Regions from separate parts of the Mesorhizobium sp. NZP2077 genome, predicted to be linked through region 1. Evidence: riboswitches for the same ligand, from Rfam matches in the RefSeq annotation. Region 1 holds a riboswitch; the other holds the start of a gene.
The links. Region 1 has a riboswitch for cobalamin ahead of HGP13_RS25145 (DUF1636 family protein). Riboswitches for the same ligand answer to the same signal wherever they lie in the genome.
Positions count from the first base shown of each region.

Region 1 (7,919 bases):
CCAGGCGGATGCGGTGAAGCAGTCCTTCGGCCAGTTCGACATCAGGCCGAAGAATTCAGACATCGCTGTCGGCGCGCTGTCCGGCGGCAACCAGCAGAAGGTGGTGCTGGCCAAGGAGATCCTCGGCAATCCCCGGCTGCTGCTGCTCGACGAGCCGACGCGCGGTGTCGATGTCGGTGCCAAGGGCGAGATCTACGCGCGGCTCAGGCAGTTGGCGGCGCAAGGGCTCGGCATCCTGGTCGCGTCCAGCGAGATGCCGGAGCTGATCGGTCTCTGTGACCGGATCGTGGTGCTGCGACAGGGGCGAAATGTGGCGGAATTCATCGGCGGCGTCGACGAGCACACGGTGCTTGCCGCTGCAAATGGCAGGGAGGCCTGATGTCTGAACAGAAGATCTCGGAGGCAAGCGGTCCGGTGGCCGCGGCACCGGCGCATCGAGATCCGCTCGCTTTGGTGGTGCGCTTCCAGAGCCTGATCGGCCTGGTCGTGGTGGCGATCGGCGGCATCATCTTCTCGCCGCGCCGGCATGGCCATATCCTGTTCCTCGACCCCGACAACATCGCCAACATCGTGCGCGCCGTGTCGGAGACCGGCATCATCGCCATCGGAATGACCTTCGTCATCATTACCGCCGGCATCGACCTGTCGGTGGGCGCGGTGCTTGGCCTGTCCAGCGTTGTCACCGCATCGATGATGATCTCGGGCGGTTTCGGGCTCATTCCCACCATCCTCGCCGTGCTCGTCATGGGCATCGTCTTCGGCGCGATCCAGGGCACCATCTCCACCCGGTTCCGGCTGGAGCCGTTCATCGTCACGCTCGCCGGCTTGCAGGCGGCGCGCGGCCTGGCGCTGGTCGTCTCGGGCAACCAGTACATCAACATTTCCTATGGCGACGGGCCAGGCCTGGCGCCGCCGGTTTTCGCGATCCTCGGCGAGCGGCTGTTCAACAACACCGTACCGGTCGCCACCATCGTCTTCATCGTCTTTGCCGCGATCGCAACCATCGTGCTCAACACCACGCGCTTCGGCCGCTATGTCTTTGCCGTCGGCGGCAATGAGCGAGCAGCGCGCATTTCCGGCGTGCCCGTCTCCATGGTGAAGATCTCGGTCTATGCCATCACCGGCTTTGCCGCCGCTCTTGCCGGCATCGTGCATGCCGGCCAGTTCAATTTCGGCAGCGCCAATGACGGCATGGGCTACGAACTCACCGCGATCGCCGCCGTGGTCATTGGCGGCACCAGCCTCTTCGGCGGCGCCGGCTCGATGGTCGGCACGGTGGCCGGCACTATCATGCTGGGCGCACTCGCCAACATCCTGCAGCTCAACAACATCACGCCCGCCATGCAGTTGCTCGCGACCGCCGCGATCATCGTGCTGGCGGCAGTGCTTCAATCCCTCGTTCGCCGCCGCGAGGGTTTGGGTCGTTAGGAGGAGGCGGCAGAAACTGCAAAACCAATGTCTGGCCCCGGCCCGACGAGGAGGAGAATGAGTATGAAAACCACAAGACAAGGATCACGGCGCGCGCTTCACGTCGCGTTGTTGGCAGGCTCATGCCTGTGCATGGCGGGAGCGGCACAAGCCGCCGAGCCGCTGGTCAAGGCCTGCGCCAAGGACGGCCAGTTCATCATCGGCTTTTCACAGGCGAACAATGCCGAGCCCTACCGCCAACATGTCAATGACGAGCTGACGGCGGCCGCCAAGGAAGTGCCGGGCTTCACGTTGCAGATCGCCGACGGCGCCGGCAACGTCAACACGCAGACCTCGCAGGTGGACAACTTCATCACCCAGAAAGTCGATCTGCTGCTGATCTCGCCCTTCGAGGCGGCACCGCTGACACCGGCGGTCAAGCGCGCCATGGATGCCGGCATCCCGGTCATCGAGCTCGACCGCAAGACGGTCGGCGATCCCGGCAAGGACTACACCGCCTTCATCGGCGGCGACAATTACAAGATCGCGCTCGAAGCGGGCAAGTACACCGCCAAGACCTTGCTGCCGGAAGGTGGTGAAGCGGCGGTGCTGGAAGGTCTCCCGAGCTCGACGCCGGCTGTCGAACGGTTGAACGGCTTCAAGGACGGCGTCAAGGAGAATGCCAAGATCCAGGTCGTCGCCGAGCAGGCGGCGGACTGGGTGCCGGATAAAGCCCAGACCGCCTTCTCGGCCATGTTGCAGGCGCATCCCGACATCAAGGTGCTCTACGCCTCGAACGACATGATGGCGGCTGGCGCGCTGCTTGCCGCCAAGGGCGCTGGCAAGCAGGTCAAGATCATCGGCACCGACGGCCTGCCAGGCCCTGCCGGCGGGATCGAGGCCGTGGCCAAGGGCGACTGGGCGGCGACCTTCACCTATCCGACGGGTGCGAAGGAAGCGATCGAGATGTCGAAGAAGATCCTGCTCGATTGCGCGACTTCGGTGGATACGACGGTCACCGTCGACACGACAGCGATCACGCCCGAGAACGCCAAGCAACTGGCGGGAAAGTAAGGTCTGTCTGTAGACTATTCGATCCGGGGCGGGGTTCACGCGAACCTCGCCCCGTCTGCGTTTGCAAACGTCACCGGCAGCTCGCGGTGGCAAGGGATTGACAGCGGCAGAGGATATCTCTTTAACAGTTTTGTTATTACATTACAGACGGAGATATCGCACGCCCCTATCTGATGAGGTTGCAGTCTGTTGGTGCCGCGATGGTGACAGGACCAGTCGAAAAGAATTGTTGCGATGCGCCAGGGGCAAATCTACGATGCTCCGGTGATGGTCCCCGCGCCGAAAGGCAAGGGGTGAAAAGGGAACACGGTGAGACCCTCCGAGGTCGAGGCCGTGGCTGCCCCCGCAACTGTAAGCGGTGAGCAAGATCCGACATGCCACTGGCCGGCAAGGCTGGGAAGGCAGGATTGCGCCGAGACCCGCGAGCCAGGAGACCTGCCATCACTGAGTTGACCGGACGGGGTGTGCCGGGAGGAAACGTGGACGTCGGTCTTGTCGGCCGGCTCGCCAACATCCTTCCGTCGCCAGTTTTGGAAAGTGACGGAAAGTTGGACGGCTCCATCGATCATCGCATCATCGTGTGCACTCTCTGCCGTGACGTCCCGACCGGGGTCAGGTCGGGCCAAAGCCTCTGCGCCGACTTACGCTCCCGGCTCTCAGCCCACCATGAGCCCGCGGTGGCAAATGGTTTCACGGTCGAAGGCGTCGAATGCATGGCGGGCTGCGCGCGGCCGCTGACGGTGGCTTTCCAGGCGCCAGGCAAGGCAGCCTACCTCTTCGGCTCCATAGACGCCGAGGCCGATGCCGGCGATCTCGTGCGATTTGCCAGGCTTTACGCCTCGCTCGCCGACGGCTGGTGCAATTCCGGACAACGTCCGCCGCGACTGGCTGGCAAGACGCTGGCCCGCATTCCGGTACCAGGCAAGCCTGCGGGAGACAGCCGATGACAACGCCACTTCTGGACGCCCGCAATTTGAGCGCGACGGCAAATGGGCGGAATCTGGTCCATGCGGTCAGCCTGTCGGTTGCCGCTGGTGATCGCCTCGCCATCATTGGCCCCAACGGCGCCGGCAAGACGACGCTGCTGCGCATGCTGTCGGGCATGCTGAGGCCAAGTTCGGGCGAGGTGAAGCTTGGCGGGCGCCGCCTGGACAGGATCTCGACCGCCGAACGGGCATTGCACATCGCCGTCGTCGGCCAGACCGACCAGCCGGATCCGCGGCTGGCGGTGATCGACTATGTCGAGCTTGGCCGCGTCCCGCATGCCGGCCTGAGGCGCAGGAGCGAGGAACACGACATTGTCGTGAACGCGCTGCGTCGGACCAGCTTGTTGCCGCTGCTTGGCCGCAGCATCGGCTCGCTGTCGGGCGGGGAACGCCAACGCGCCCAGCTGGCGCGCGCCATCGCACAGCAACCGAAAGTGCTGTTCCTCGACGAGCCGACCAACCATCTCGATCCGCGCGCCCGCGCAGAACTTCTCGAACTCGTGGCCGGCTTCGGCATGACGGTGATCGCCGTGCTGCACGATCTGGCGTTGGTGGCGCCCTTCGCCACCAGAGTCGCGGTAATGAATGAAGCGCGGCTGCATGCGCTGGCTGCACCGCGCGAAGCGCTGACGCAACAGCTGATCCGCGAGATTTTCGGTGTCGACGTGTTTCGCCTGCGCCACCCCACCGAGGACCGCGAACTGACGGTGTTCGATGTTCCGAACCGCGCCGCGCCGCCGTCCTGATCAAACCCTTCATCCGACACTGTTCAACCAAGGAGCAAAATCCGTGAAACGTCTCGCACTGTCGCTCGTCTTCTCGCTGCTGGCGTCGACAGCCTTCGCCTTCCCCGTCACCGTCGACAGCTGCGGCAAGCCGCTGACCTTCGACGCGCCACCCAACCGCGCCGTCATCCACGATCTCAACATGGCCGAGATGGCCTTCGCGCTGAAGCTGCAGCCGTCGATCGTCGGCCTTACCGGCATCACCGGATGGTACAAGGTCGGTCCCGAATTCAAGGCCGAGCAGGGTTCCATCCCGGAACTGGCGCCAAAATACCCGACGCTCGAAAACCTCGTCGCGGTCGAGCCCGATTTCTTCTTCGCCGGCTGGTACTATGGCATGAAGCCGGGCGGCGACGTGACGCCCGACACGCTCGCTCCGCACGGGATCAAGACGCTGGTGCTGACCGAAAGCTGCGTCCATCTCGACAAGACCAGGCCGGCCGCCTCGATGGACCTTCTGTATGGCGACGTCGAAAAGCTGGGCAAGATTTTTGGCAAGGAGGCCGAAGCCGAGAAGCTTGTTGCCGGCTGGAAGGCGCAACTGGCTGACATCACCGCCAAGGTTGGCAGCGCCAAGGGAACGCGGGTGTTCCTCTACGATTCCGGCGAGGACAAGCCGTTCACCGCTGGAAAATTCGCTATTCCCAGCGCCATGATCACCGCCGCTGGCGGCGACAACATCATGGCCGACATGGACACCAGCTGGGGCAACACGGACTGGGAAACGGTGGCGTCGCGCAATCCGCAATTCCTCATCCTGCTCGATTACCAGGACGGCGGCGGCTACAAGAAATTGCTCGATTTTTTGAAAGCGCATCCGGCAATGAAGGAAACGGACGCGGTCAAGAACGAACGCTTCGTTGCCCTGCGCTATGCCGAACTGACACCTGGGCCGGCGAACATCGAGGCGATCGCCAAGATCGCCAAAGCGATGCATCCGGAAGCGTTCTGATGCTTCTTGCCCCTGGGCATAAGTCCGGTGCGCTCTCGGGGCACAAGGCATTCGCGCTGGCGATGGCGGCGGGCACGGTGGCGGTCGTCGCCCTCGTGCTGCTGTCGATCGCCTATGGTTCGACGCTGATACCTCTGACGGACGTCATCGCCTCGCTTGGCCATGCTGTCGGGTTGAACGGGCACCAGGTGTCGGGCCCGGTCGGCAAGATCGTCGTTGACCTGCGGCTGCCGCGCACGATCCTGGCGGTCTGTGTCGGCGGCGGCCTCGGCATAACAGGCGCCTTGCTGCAGACGGTGACCCGCAACGATCTTGCCGATCCCTTCCTGTTCGGCCTGTCGTCAGGGGCTGCCGCAGGTGCGGTTTCCGTCATCACCGTCTTTGGTGACAGCTTTGGCATCTGGACCTTGCCAGTCGCCGCCTTCACCGGCGGCATACTGGCCGCCTGCATTGTCCTGCTGCTGGTCGCGCGGGTGAGGGGGCAAGGCCCGGAGCGGCTGATCCTCGCCGGGCTTGCCGTTTCCTTCCTGTTCACGGCCTTGACCAATTATCTGGTCTTCGCCGGAGACCAGCGCGCCGCCCACTCCGTGCTGTTCTGGACGATGGGCGGGCTCGGGCTGGCGCGCTGGGACAATGTCTGGTTGGGCGCACTGGGCGCCGGCACGATTGCGGCCTATGGGTTGTGGAACCATCGCAGGCTGGACGCTTTCCTGGCCGGTGAAAGTGCCGCCGAAAGCCTCGGTGTGCCGGTGGCGCGGATGCGCAGGACGACGTTTCTCGTCGCCGCCTTCTCGACGGCGATTCTCGTCTCGGTCGCCGGCGTCATCGGCTTTGTCGGATTGATGATCCCGCATCTGTCGCGGCCGCTGGCCGGTCCCTTGCATCTGCGCCTGATCGCAAGCTGTGCGTTGTTCGGAGCAGTGCTCTTGCTGGCAAGCGATCTCTTGGCGCGGACCTTGCTGCCGCCGCAGGAACTGCCGATCGGAATCATTACCAGCTCACTCGGCGCCTTCTTCGTCGTGACGCTGGTCGTGCGAAACCGGCTCTGAGCGAGCTGGGCCAGAACGCGCCGGTTCAGACCGTCCAGAAATAGCGCACGATGTGAAAGAAGATCGGAGCCGCGAAGACCAGGCTGTCGGTGCGGTCCATCATGCCGCCATGGCCTTCGATGAGATGGCCCCAGTCCTTGACGCCCTGGTCGCGCTTGATGGCCGAGGCGACCAGCCCGCCCAGAAAGCCCATCGAACAGGCGACGAAGGCCACGCAAGCCGCCTGCAGCGGCGAAAACGGCGTCACGAAGGACAACAGCGCGCCGAGTAGGCTCGCCGACACCACCCCGCCGATCAGGCCTTCCCAGGTTTTCGACGGCGAGACCGTCGGCGAGAAACGGTGTTTTCCAAACAGCTTGCCGAAGATGTACTGCAGCACGTCGCTGCCTTGCACGACGATGATCAGGAAGGCGATCAGCAACAAATTGCGGCCCTCGAAGCCCGGCACGTCGAGCGTCAGCAGTGCTGGCACATGGCTGACGCAATAGACCGAGATCATCACTGCCCATTGCTGCGCGGCGATCCGCTCGAGAAAGCGTTCGGTGTCGCCATGCAGCGCGGTGATGGCCGGCATCAGCAGGAAGCAGTAGACCGGAATGAAGATGACGAAGAGCCCATACCAGGCGGTCCACACCAGCCAGTATTGAAACGGGATGATGATGCCGAACATGCCAAGCAGCACCCAATGATCGCTGCGGCTTGTGTGCGTCAGCGTCACAAATTCGCGCAGCGACGCGAACGAAATCAGCGCGAACAGGATGGTCATGCCGTAGCGGCCGAAGAAGAAGGCGACCGTCATCAGCGCCACCATCACCCACCAGGCGTTGATGCGTTGGGTGAGATTGACCAGCGTCGAACTGAGTGGCTTTGGCGCCCGCGCCGAAAGTATGGCGGCGACGATGCTGGCGGTCGTCAGCACCACAAGCAGGCCGATGATCAAAATTGAGATGTCGTGGCGCATCAATCGTCTCGTTCAGGGCGCGGGTTGAGCGCCAGGAGCGTGGCGTGGGCTCGGTCGAGGAAGGCGCGGCGCTCTTCGCCCGGGGCCACCGTCACCGGCGCGCCGAAGACGACGCGACACAAAAGCGGAACCGGCAGGAACTGACCCTTGGGCAGCACACGCGACATGTTCTCGATCCAGCACGGGATCAGCTCGACCTCCGGCCGCGCCATCGTCAAATTGTAGAGCCCGGAACGGAAGGGCAGCAGGGGCTCCTCGGTCATGTTGCGGGTGCCTTCGGGAAACAGGATCAGCGAGTGGCCCTGGTCGAGGACCGACAGCATGATCTCGACCGGGTTTTCCTCAGGCTTCGTCCATTGGCGGTTGATGAGCACGGACGACAGCATGTCCTGCGCGATGAAGCGGCGCAGCCGCGATCTTCCCCAATACTCGCCGGCCGCCACGGCATGGGTGATCGCGCGCTCCTTTTCACTCAGGCACGCCGACAAGAGGATGAAGTCGCCATGGCTTGTGTGGTTGGCGAAATAGATGCGCTGCCGGTCCGACGGCAGGCTGCCATTCCAGATCGGACGCACCCCGGTCACCACCCATGCCAGCGCCGAGAGGCCAACGGAGGTTACCGTCTGCAGCAGGGTAAAGGTCTTCAGCGCAAGCTTGCTCATCGCGGCGCCCAAAATCCGGCCGCCAAAAGCATCGCCACGAACA
Region 1 is NZ_CP051293.1:5,012,940-5,020,858, reverse strand. Features, by position in the region: gene HGP13_RS25160 (sugar ABC transporter ATP-binding protein) at 1-379, shown strand, start outside; gene HGP13_RS25155 (ABC transporter permease) at 379-1,428, shown strand; gene HGP13_RS25150 (substrate-binding domain-containing protein) at 1,492-2,481, shown strand; cobalamin riboswitch at 2,733-2,939, shown strand; gene HGP13_RS25145 (DUF1636 family protein) at 2,946-3,428, shown strand; gene HGP13_RS25140 (ABC transporter ATP-binding protein) at 3,425-4,213, shown strand; gene HGP13_RS25135 (ABC transporter substrate-binding protein) at 4,257-5,204, shown strand; gene HGP13_RS25130 (iron ABC transporter permease) at 5,204-6,253, shown strand; gene HGP13_RS25125 (phosphatidate cytidylyltransferase) at 6,279-7,214, opposite strand; gene HGP13_RS25120 (lysophospholipid acyltransferase family protein) at 7,214-7,876, opposite strand; gene HGP13_RS25115 (hypothetical protein) at 7,873-7,919, opposite strand, start outside.

Region 2 (7,919 bases), 1.5 Mb from region 1:
GCCTTGACGTGACGGCCATCGAGCGCGGCGACCAGCGCCGCCTTTTCAGCCTCGGCACTCTGTCGGCGCATGGCGTCAGGCTCATCGTCGGGCGCGCGGCCATAGATATGCAGCCCGTCCTTGATGGCGAAATCCTTGAGGTCGCAGAGCCAGGCATCGATCCGGCGCAACGCCTCGTCGGGGGCATCGGTCCCGGCGACGCCGGCTTCGGAGGCGAGGCCGGTCATTTGCGCTGTGTCGACGATCAGCTTGGCCAGGCGGTCGCGGCGGCGGCGGTCGAGCCCGTCGGCCTGGGCGTATTCGTCGACCAGGCGCTCGAGTTTGTGCTGGTTTTCGTCCAAACCGGCGCCGGTCAGCGGCGGTGGCAGATGTCCGAGGGTGACGGCGGCAATGCGCCGCTTGGCCTGCGCCGCCTCGCCGGGATTCGAGACGATAAAGGGATAGATCACGGGTAATGCGCCGGTGACGATCTCGGGAAAGCAGGTTTGCGACAGCGCGACCGTCTTGCCGGGCAGCCATTCCAGCGTGCCGTGGGCGCCGACATGGATCAGCGCGTGGACACCGAGCGATTTGCGCAGCCACAGGCCGAAGGCGAGCAACGCGTGGCGCGGCGGTAGGGTCGGGTCGTGGTAATCGGCGCGGCGGTCGGCTGAGCGGCCGCGATCGGGGGCGAGCGCCACGGTGATGTTGCCGAAGGTGGCGGCGCGGAAGGGGAAGCTTGCGGAGATTGGCGCTTGAGCACCCCCCTCTGTCCTGCGGGACATCTCCCCCTCAAGGGGGGAGATTGGCAGGTCGGGCGCCGGATCTCCCTTTGCAACGGTCGCTATTGGCGAGGGCGGTAATGACGGCGTGATCTCCCCCCTTGAGGGGGAGATGTCCCGCAGGACAGAGAGGGGGGCCTCTCGCAAACCTGTCTCTTCTGCCTTGCCCCATGCCGCTTCTACTGCGGCAATTGCCTCGGCCGGCAACCCTTTCGAGAGCCCGAGATAGTCGTCCAGCCCCAGCCCACCATCGCCCCGCTCCAGCAAATCCAGCAATTCACGCGGCGTTTGCGGAATCCCTTCAACGACATAGCCCTGTTCGCTGAGGCCATACAGCATGGCCAGCACACTCGACGGCACGTCGAGGCCGACCGCATAGCCAGTCCTGCCCGGCGCGCTTGGGTAATCCGGGATCAGGATGGCCAGCTTGCGCTCGGCGCGGGGCGTCCCCTGCAGTTTGATGAAGGCCGCCACACGGTCCGCCACCTGCGCCACGCGATCCGGTTCCGGCCGGTTGGCGAAGGCGCGATGGCCGAGCGCCGGATCAACTTCGCTCTCGCCCTTGAAGGAAATCGCGCCGGCGAGGATGCGGCCGTCGAGTTCGGGCAGCACGACATGCATGGCAAGGTCGGCGGGCGCCAGGCCGCGCTGGTTGTTTTTCCAGACGTCGAGGCGGGTGGTGGCGACGATGACCTGGAAGACGGGCACGCCGGCGCGGTCGAACAGGGTTTCGACACCGGGTTCGGCACCGGAGGCGAAGGCGGTCGCGGTGATGATGGCAGCGGGGTTCAGGGAGGCGAGGGCTGTTTCCACGAAGGCCAGGGATGTCTGGTCTTTCAGGCTGGAGACGAAGATGGGGACCGGGAGCATGCCGCGTTGGCGCAGCGCTTCAAAAAGGGCGTCGATGGGCGCGACATCTGCGGCGAGCAGCATCGAGCGGTAGAACAGGATCGGCACGACCTTTCCCTCCACCTCGAGGGGAGGGTGGCCCGCAGGGCCGGGTGGTGCGACCGGGCGCGACGTTTCTTTGAGTCGGCGCGTTTCGGAGAGGACCCCACCCCCGGCCTGCGGCCGGGCCCTCCCCACTAGGGGGAGGTGGACGCCGCCGCGGTTCGGCTCGTAGTAGCCCGCTTTCGGCACGCTGACCGGCTCGGTGACAGCTGCCTCCGCCCCCGCCAACCTTCCCAGCCTGCGCACCAGCGCGCTCATATTGGCCGGGCCGCCCTCACGGAAATAGCCGAGCAGGCTATCCAATTCCTCACGCGGCAGTGTCGAGGCTTCGATCAAGCGCAGATCCTCGTCGTGGCTTTCACCCGGAAGCAGCGCCAGTTTGATGCCGCGTTCGCGGGCCGTCGCGGCAAGCTGGTCGCAGCCGTAGCGCCACCAGTCGTAGCCGCCGAGGATGCGCACCAGGATGATTTTGGCGTGGCGGGCGACGCTGTCGACCCAAAGGTCGACGGACATGGGGTGGCGCAGGTCGCGTAGCGCCGCCAGCCGCATCGAGGGCAGGCGGCCGGCATCCGCCTTCCACGCGGCTGCAAGGCCGGCGAGGTCGCTGTCGGTGAAGGACAGGGCCACGATATCCGCCGGCGTCTGCCGCAGATCGACCGGCTCGGCGAGATCGTCGAGCGAGGCGGAGGTCGTGGTTAGGATGTGCATCGCGGCCCGTGTCTGAAATCAGCCGGCGAGTATACGCTCGATTGCCGGGCGGTTCAGCCCCTTGAGGCCGATGACGACGAGGCGTGAGCGGCGGTCGTCCTCAGCCGTCCAGGCGCGGTCGTAGTAATGATTGACGCGCGGGCCGACGGCCTGCAGCAAAAGCCGCATCGGCTTGCCGCCGACCTCGACGAAGCCTTTCACGCGCAGCACGTTTTCCTGTTCGGCGGCGGTGGCGACACGCTTTGCCAGCTCGTCGGGATTGGCGACCGAGGCAATGTCGACGATGAAGGTGTCGAAGTCGTCATGCTCGTGGTCGAAGGCGCCGTCATGATGGGACTTGCGGTTTTCGATATCGTCCTCGACGGCGAGCCCGAGGCCGAGCAGCACCGAGGAATCGACCTTGCCATGCGACGTCGGCACGATTTTTACCGCGCGGGCGGAATGTTCATTGATGATGGCGTTGGCGCGGGCCGAACCGGCGGCATCCATCAGGTCGCTCTTCGACAGGATGATCAGGTCGGCACAGGCGATCTGGTCCTCGAACACCTCCTCGACCGGGTCGTCATGGTCGAGTGAGTCGTCGGCAGTCCTCTGCGCCTGCAAGGCGTCGATGTCGTTGGCGACGCGGCCTTCGGCCAGCGCCGGGCCGTCGACCACGGCGATCACGCCGTCGACGGTCACGCGGCTCTTCACCGTCGGCCACTGAAAAGCCTGGACCAGCGGCTTGGGCAGGGCCAGGCCCGAGGTTTCGATCAGGATATGGTCGACCTTCGGCGTCAGCGACAGGATCTTGTCGAGCGCCGGCACGAAATCGTCGGCGACGGTACAGCAGATGCAGCCATTGGCCAGTTCGACGATGTTTTCCTCGGGGCAGGTGTCGATGCCGCAGCCTTTCAAAATCTCCCCGTCGATGCCGATGTCGCCGAACTCGTTGACGATAATGGCAATGCGCTTGCCGCCGGCGTTTTCCAGGAGGTGGCGAACCAGCGTCGTCTTGCCGGCGCCGAGAAAGCCGGTGACGACGGTGCAGGGTACACGGGAGACGGAAGCGCTCATGGTTGGTCCTTCAGCATGTCGAGAGGTGGAATACGCGCCACGAGGCCGCGCTTGAGGGAATCAGGCCGGCCGCGCCATGGGATGAGGCCGTCCGTCGAAGTGGCGAAGAGCTTTGCGCCAGTGACGAGGTCGGCGCCACTGGTCAGGGTCAGGTCGCCAAACACATAGCTCCAGCAGCCATCGCGCAGGATGGCCGCACTGAGACGGCGCTTGCAATTGCCGAGGCATTCGACCGTGCGAACGCGGATCGTGTCGGCCGCTGCGGCTTGGCGCGTATCTTCGGCCAAAAGTTCGCCGGCACGCGGATGGGCATCCGAGCCGGTTTCATCGCGGCAGGAGGCGCAGACAATGACGGTGACGCCGGCCAAAGCATCGCCATCGGCGGACGGAATATCCGCTGTGCCAGCCGAAAAACTGCTGTAGTGGTCCAAAAACCGGGCTCCTTGCCCGGAAACCCGCCGGGCGATCGGATTATCTTGTCGCAGACGGCAGGTCTCCTGGCTCGCGAGTCATCGCCTTGGGTGCCGCCTTCCCGGGAACCTCCCAGTGGCTTTCGGCCTTGGCTCTTCGCTTACAGTTGCGGGGACAGCCGCGGATTTGGGGTTTTGTCCCGCACCGCATTCCCTCTTAGCCCTTGCCGTTGCGGGCAAGGGACCGTCTGGAGCGGATTTAGGCTTTTGCAGGCGGCGGTGTCAACGCGCGGCTACGACACCGCCATGTCGGCCAGCGCCGGGCCCAGATCGCCGGCGGGGGTCACTTCCATCCGTTCAAGGCCGAGCCAGCCCTGCATCTGCTTCAATTCCTCGAAGAGTTGCGCCGCGGTTTCAGGCGGCGCGCCGGGCTCGGGGTAGGCCGCGTGCACGCGCAGGACGCTCGCCGGGCGGTCGGCCTTGAGGTCGACGCGTGCGACGATCCTGTCGCCGAGCAGGAAGGGCAGGACGTAATAGCCGTATTGCCGCTTTTCGGCCGGTGTGTAGATCTCGATGCGGTAGTGGAAATCGAACAGCCGCTCCGAGCGCGATCGTTCGAAGACGACCGGATCGAACGGCGCCAGCAAGGCGCGGGCCTCGATTTTTCGGGGCAAACGGGCGTCCCTGTGAAGGTAAGCCGGCTTGTCCCAGCCTTCGACGCGCACCGGCACCAGTTCGCCGGTCTCGACCAGTTCCTCCAGCCGGCCCTTCATGTCGGCCGGCGACAGGCGGAAATAGTCGCGCAAATCGCCTGATGTCGCGACGCCGTGGGCGCGGGCCGAAATGCGCAGCAATTCGCGATGCGCGTCCTCGGGGGCCGGTACCGGCAGGTCGAGGATCGCTTGCGGCAGCACGCGCTCCGGCAGGTCGTAGAAGCGCTCGAAGCCGCGGCGGTGCGCCGTGGTGATGCGCCCGGCCCAGAACAGCCATTCGAAGGCGTGCTTGGCATGGCTCCAGCCCCACCAACCACCCGAACCCTTCTGGCCCTCGAGCGCCGAAGCAGCGATCGGGCCGCGCGCGACGACCTCGCGGTAGATCTCTTCTATATAGGCGGCGTGCTCGCGGCCCCATTTGGCCAGCCCCAGATACATCTCGTCGCCTTGCTCGGCGCGCTGCATGCGCCAGCGCATCAGCGGGTAGGTCTCGACCGGCAGGAAGGAGGCCTCGTGCGCCCAGTATTCGAACACCGTGCGCTTGCGTGTCACGGCGGCATTGTCGAGCAGGGCGAGAGGGTAGGGGCCGAGGCGCGAATAGAGCGGCATATAATGCGCGCGCACCACCGCGCTGACGGAATCGATCTGCAGCAGGCCGGTGCGGGAGAGGACACGGGCGAAGTGGCGGCGATCGGGCGTACCATTTGGGCGGGGAGCGAGAAATCCCTGAGCGGCGAGCGCGATGCGCCGGGCCATGGCAAGCGAGATCTTTTCCTTCATTCGGATGCGACTCTTATGGCTCGTTTGCCGTCATACAGACGGGTGATTCCAGCCCATGCTAGCAGGGTTTTGGCGGTAACCCTGTCAGGAGACAAAAGTGGAGTACAAAATGAAGGAAATCAAACAGGAGCTGATCGGACCAGTTTAGCGCGACATGCCGTCCAGGCCGGTGTTTTGAACAAGGTTTGACTTGCTTCGCTGGAAGTGCTGCGCTAACCCTCGCCGCGTTGCAGCATAGGCTCCTTAAAACGGTTCAGCGGTTAAACTGTCACGCTTCCGCATTAAGGTCCGGTGCTGTAATCAAAGTGGATTGGCTCCAACGGAAAGCCGAGCATGAACGCACTCCTCAGTTCGTACCTGCCCATCGTCCTGTTCATCGGCGTGGCACTGGTCGTCGGCCTGGCGCTGCTGGCCGCACCGTTCCTGGTGGCCTACCGCAATCCCGATCCCGAAAAGCTTTCCGCCTACGAGTGCGGTTTCAACTCGTTCGACGACGCCCGCATGAAATTCGACATCCGTTTCTACCTGGTGTCGATCCTGTTCATCATCTTCGACCTGGAAGTGGCCTTCCTGTTTCCCTGGGCCGTATCCTTCTCGAAGATCGGCATGCTCGGCTTCTGGTCGATGATGGTGTTTTTGGCAGTGCTGACCATCGGCTTTGCCTATGAATGGAAAAAAGGAGCGCTGGAATGGGATTGAACGACAGTTCAGGCACCCTCGTCGCGCCGAAGCCGAAGGGCATCATCGATCCCAACACCGGCCGGCCGGTGGGGGAGGACGATCCCTTCTTCCTCGAAATCAACAATGAGCTTGCCGACAAGGGGTTTCTGGTCACCTCGACCGAGGCACTGATCACCTGGGCACGCAGCGGCTCCTTGATGTTCATGACCTTCGGTCTGGCCTGCTGCGCGGTCGAGATGATCCACACCTCGATGCCGCGCTACGATTCGGAGCGGTTCGGTGTTGCGCCGCGCGCGTCGCCGCGCCAGTCCGACATCATGATCGTCGCCGGCACGCTGACCAACAAGATGGCGCCGGCACTGCGCAAGGTCTACGACCAGATGCCGGAGCCGCGCTACGTCATCTCGATGGGCTCCTGCGCCAATGGCGGCGGCTACTACCACTATTCCTATTCGGTGGTGCGCGGCTGCGACCGCATCGTGCCGGTCGACATCTATGTGCCCGGCTGCCCGCCGAGCGCCGAAGCCCTGCTCTACGGCATTCTTCTCTTGCAGAAGAAAATCCGCCGCACCGGCACGATCGAACGGTAAATCCATGGCCGCATCCCTTAGCGAACTGTCGACCTATCTCGGCGAAAAGCTGATCGGCCGCGTCAATGACGCGGCGATCGCCTATGGCGAGCTGACCATCCATGTCGAGCCGGGCGATCTCATCGAAGTGGTGACTTTCCTGCGCGACGATGCGCGTTGCCAGTTCATCTCGATCATCGATGTCTGCGGCGCCGACTATCCGTCGCGCGCCAAGCGCTTCGACGTCGTCTACCACCTGCTTTCGCCGAAACAGAATGTCCGCATCCGTGTCAAGGTTCTGGCCGATGAGGAGACAATGGTGCCGTCGATCACCGGTGTTTTCCCCGGTGCCGACTGGTTCGAGCGCGAGACCTATGATCTTTATGGCGTGCTGTTTTCGGGCCATCCCGATCTGCGCCGCCTGCTGACCGATTACGGCTTCGAAGGCCATCCGCTGCGCAAGGATTTCCCACTGACCGGCTTCGTCGAAGTGCGCTACGACGACGAAGCTAAGCGCGTCATCTACGAGCCGGTCGAGCTCAAGCAGGAATTCCGCAATTTTGATTTTCTTTCCCCTTGGGAAGGCACGGATTACGTGCTGCCCGGGGACGAAAAAGCCAAGACGAATTGAGGCGCCAGAATGGCTGAAACCTCCGTCCGCAATTTCAACATCAATTTCGGGCCGCAGCACCCTGCGGCGCATGGCGTTTTGCGCCTTGTGCTGGAGCTGGACGGCGAAGTCGTCGATCGCGTCGATCCGCATATCGGACTTTTGCACCGCGGCACCGAGAAGCTGATCGAGGCAAAAACCTATCTTCAGGCTGTGCCTTATCTCGACCGGCTCGACTATTGCGCGCCGATGAACCAGGAGCACGCCTTCGCGCTCGCCGCCGAGCGCCTGCTCGGCATCGAGGTGCCGAGGCGCGGCCAGTTGATCCGCGTGCTCTATTGCGAAATCGGCCGCATCATGTCGCACATCCTCAATGTGACGACGCAGGCGATGGACGTCGGCGCGCTGACGCCGCCGCTATGGGGTTTCGTCGAACGCGAAAAGCTGATGGTGTTCTATGAGCGGGCTTCCGGTTCGCGCATGCATGCCGCCTATTTCCGTCCCGGCGGTGTGCACCAGGACCTGCCGCGCCAGCTGGTCGAGGACATCGGCAAGTGGATCGACCCGTTCCTGAAGTCGATCGATGATCTCGATCGTCTTCTGACCGGCAACCGTATCTTCAAGCAGCGCAATGTCGATATCGGCATTGTTTCTCTGGCCGATGCCTGGGCCTGGGGCTT
Region 2 is NZ_CP051293.1:3,532,595-3,540,513, forward strand. Features, by position in the region: gene cobN (cobaltochelatase subunit CobN) at 1-2,420, opposite strand, end outside; gene cobW (cobalamin biosynthesis protein CobW) at 2,439-3,476, opposite strand; gene HGP13_RS17475 (DUF1636 family protein) at 3,473-3,907, opposite strand; cobalamin riboswitch at 3,946-4,150, opposite strand; gene HGP13_RS17480 (winged helix-turn-helix domain-containing protein) at 4,180-5,379, opposite strand; gene HGP13_RS17485 (NADH-quinone oxidoreductase subunit A) at 5,713-6,078, shown strand; gene HGP13_RS17490 (NADH-quinone oxidoreductase subunit B) at 6,069-6,650, shown strand; gene HGP13_RS17495 (NADH-quinone oxidoreductase subunit C) at 6,655-7,260, shown strand; gene HGP13_RS17500 (NADH-quinone oxidoreductase subunit D) at 7,270-7,919, shown strand, end outside.
Region 2: it holds a riboswitch for cobalamin, as region 1 does, so the genes downstream of both, HGP13_RS17475 (DUF1636 family protein) here and HGP13_RS25145 (DUF1636 family protein) in region 1, are expected to answer to the same signal.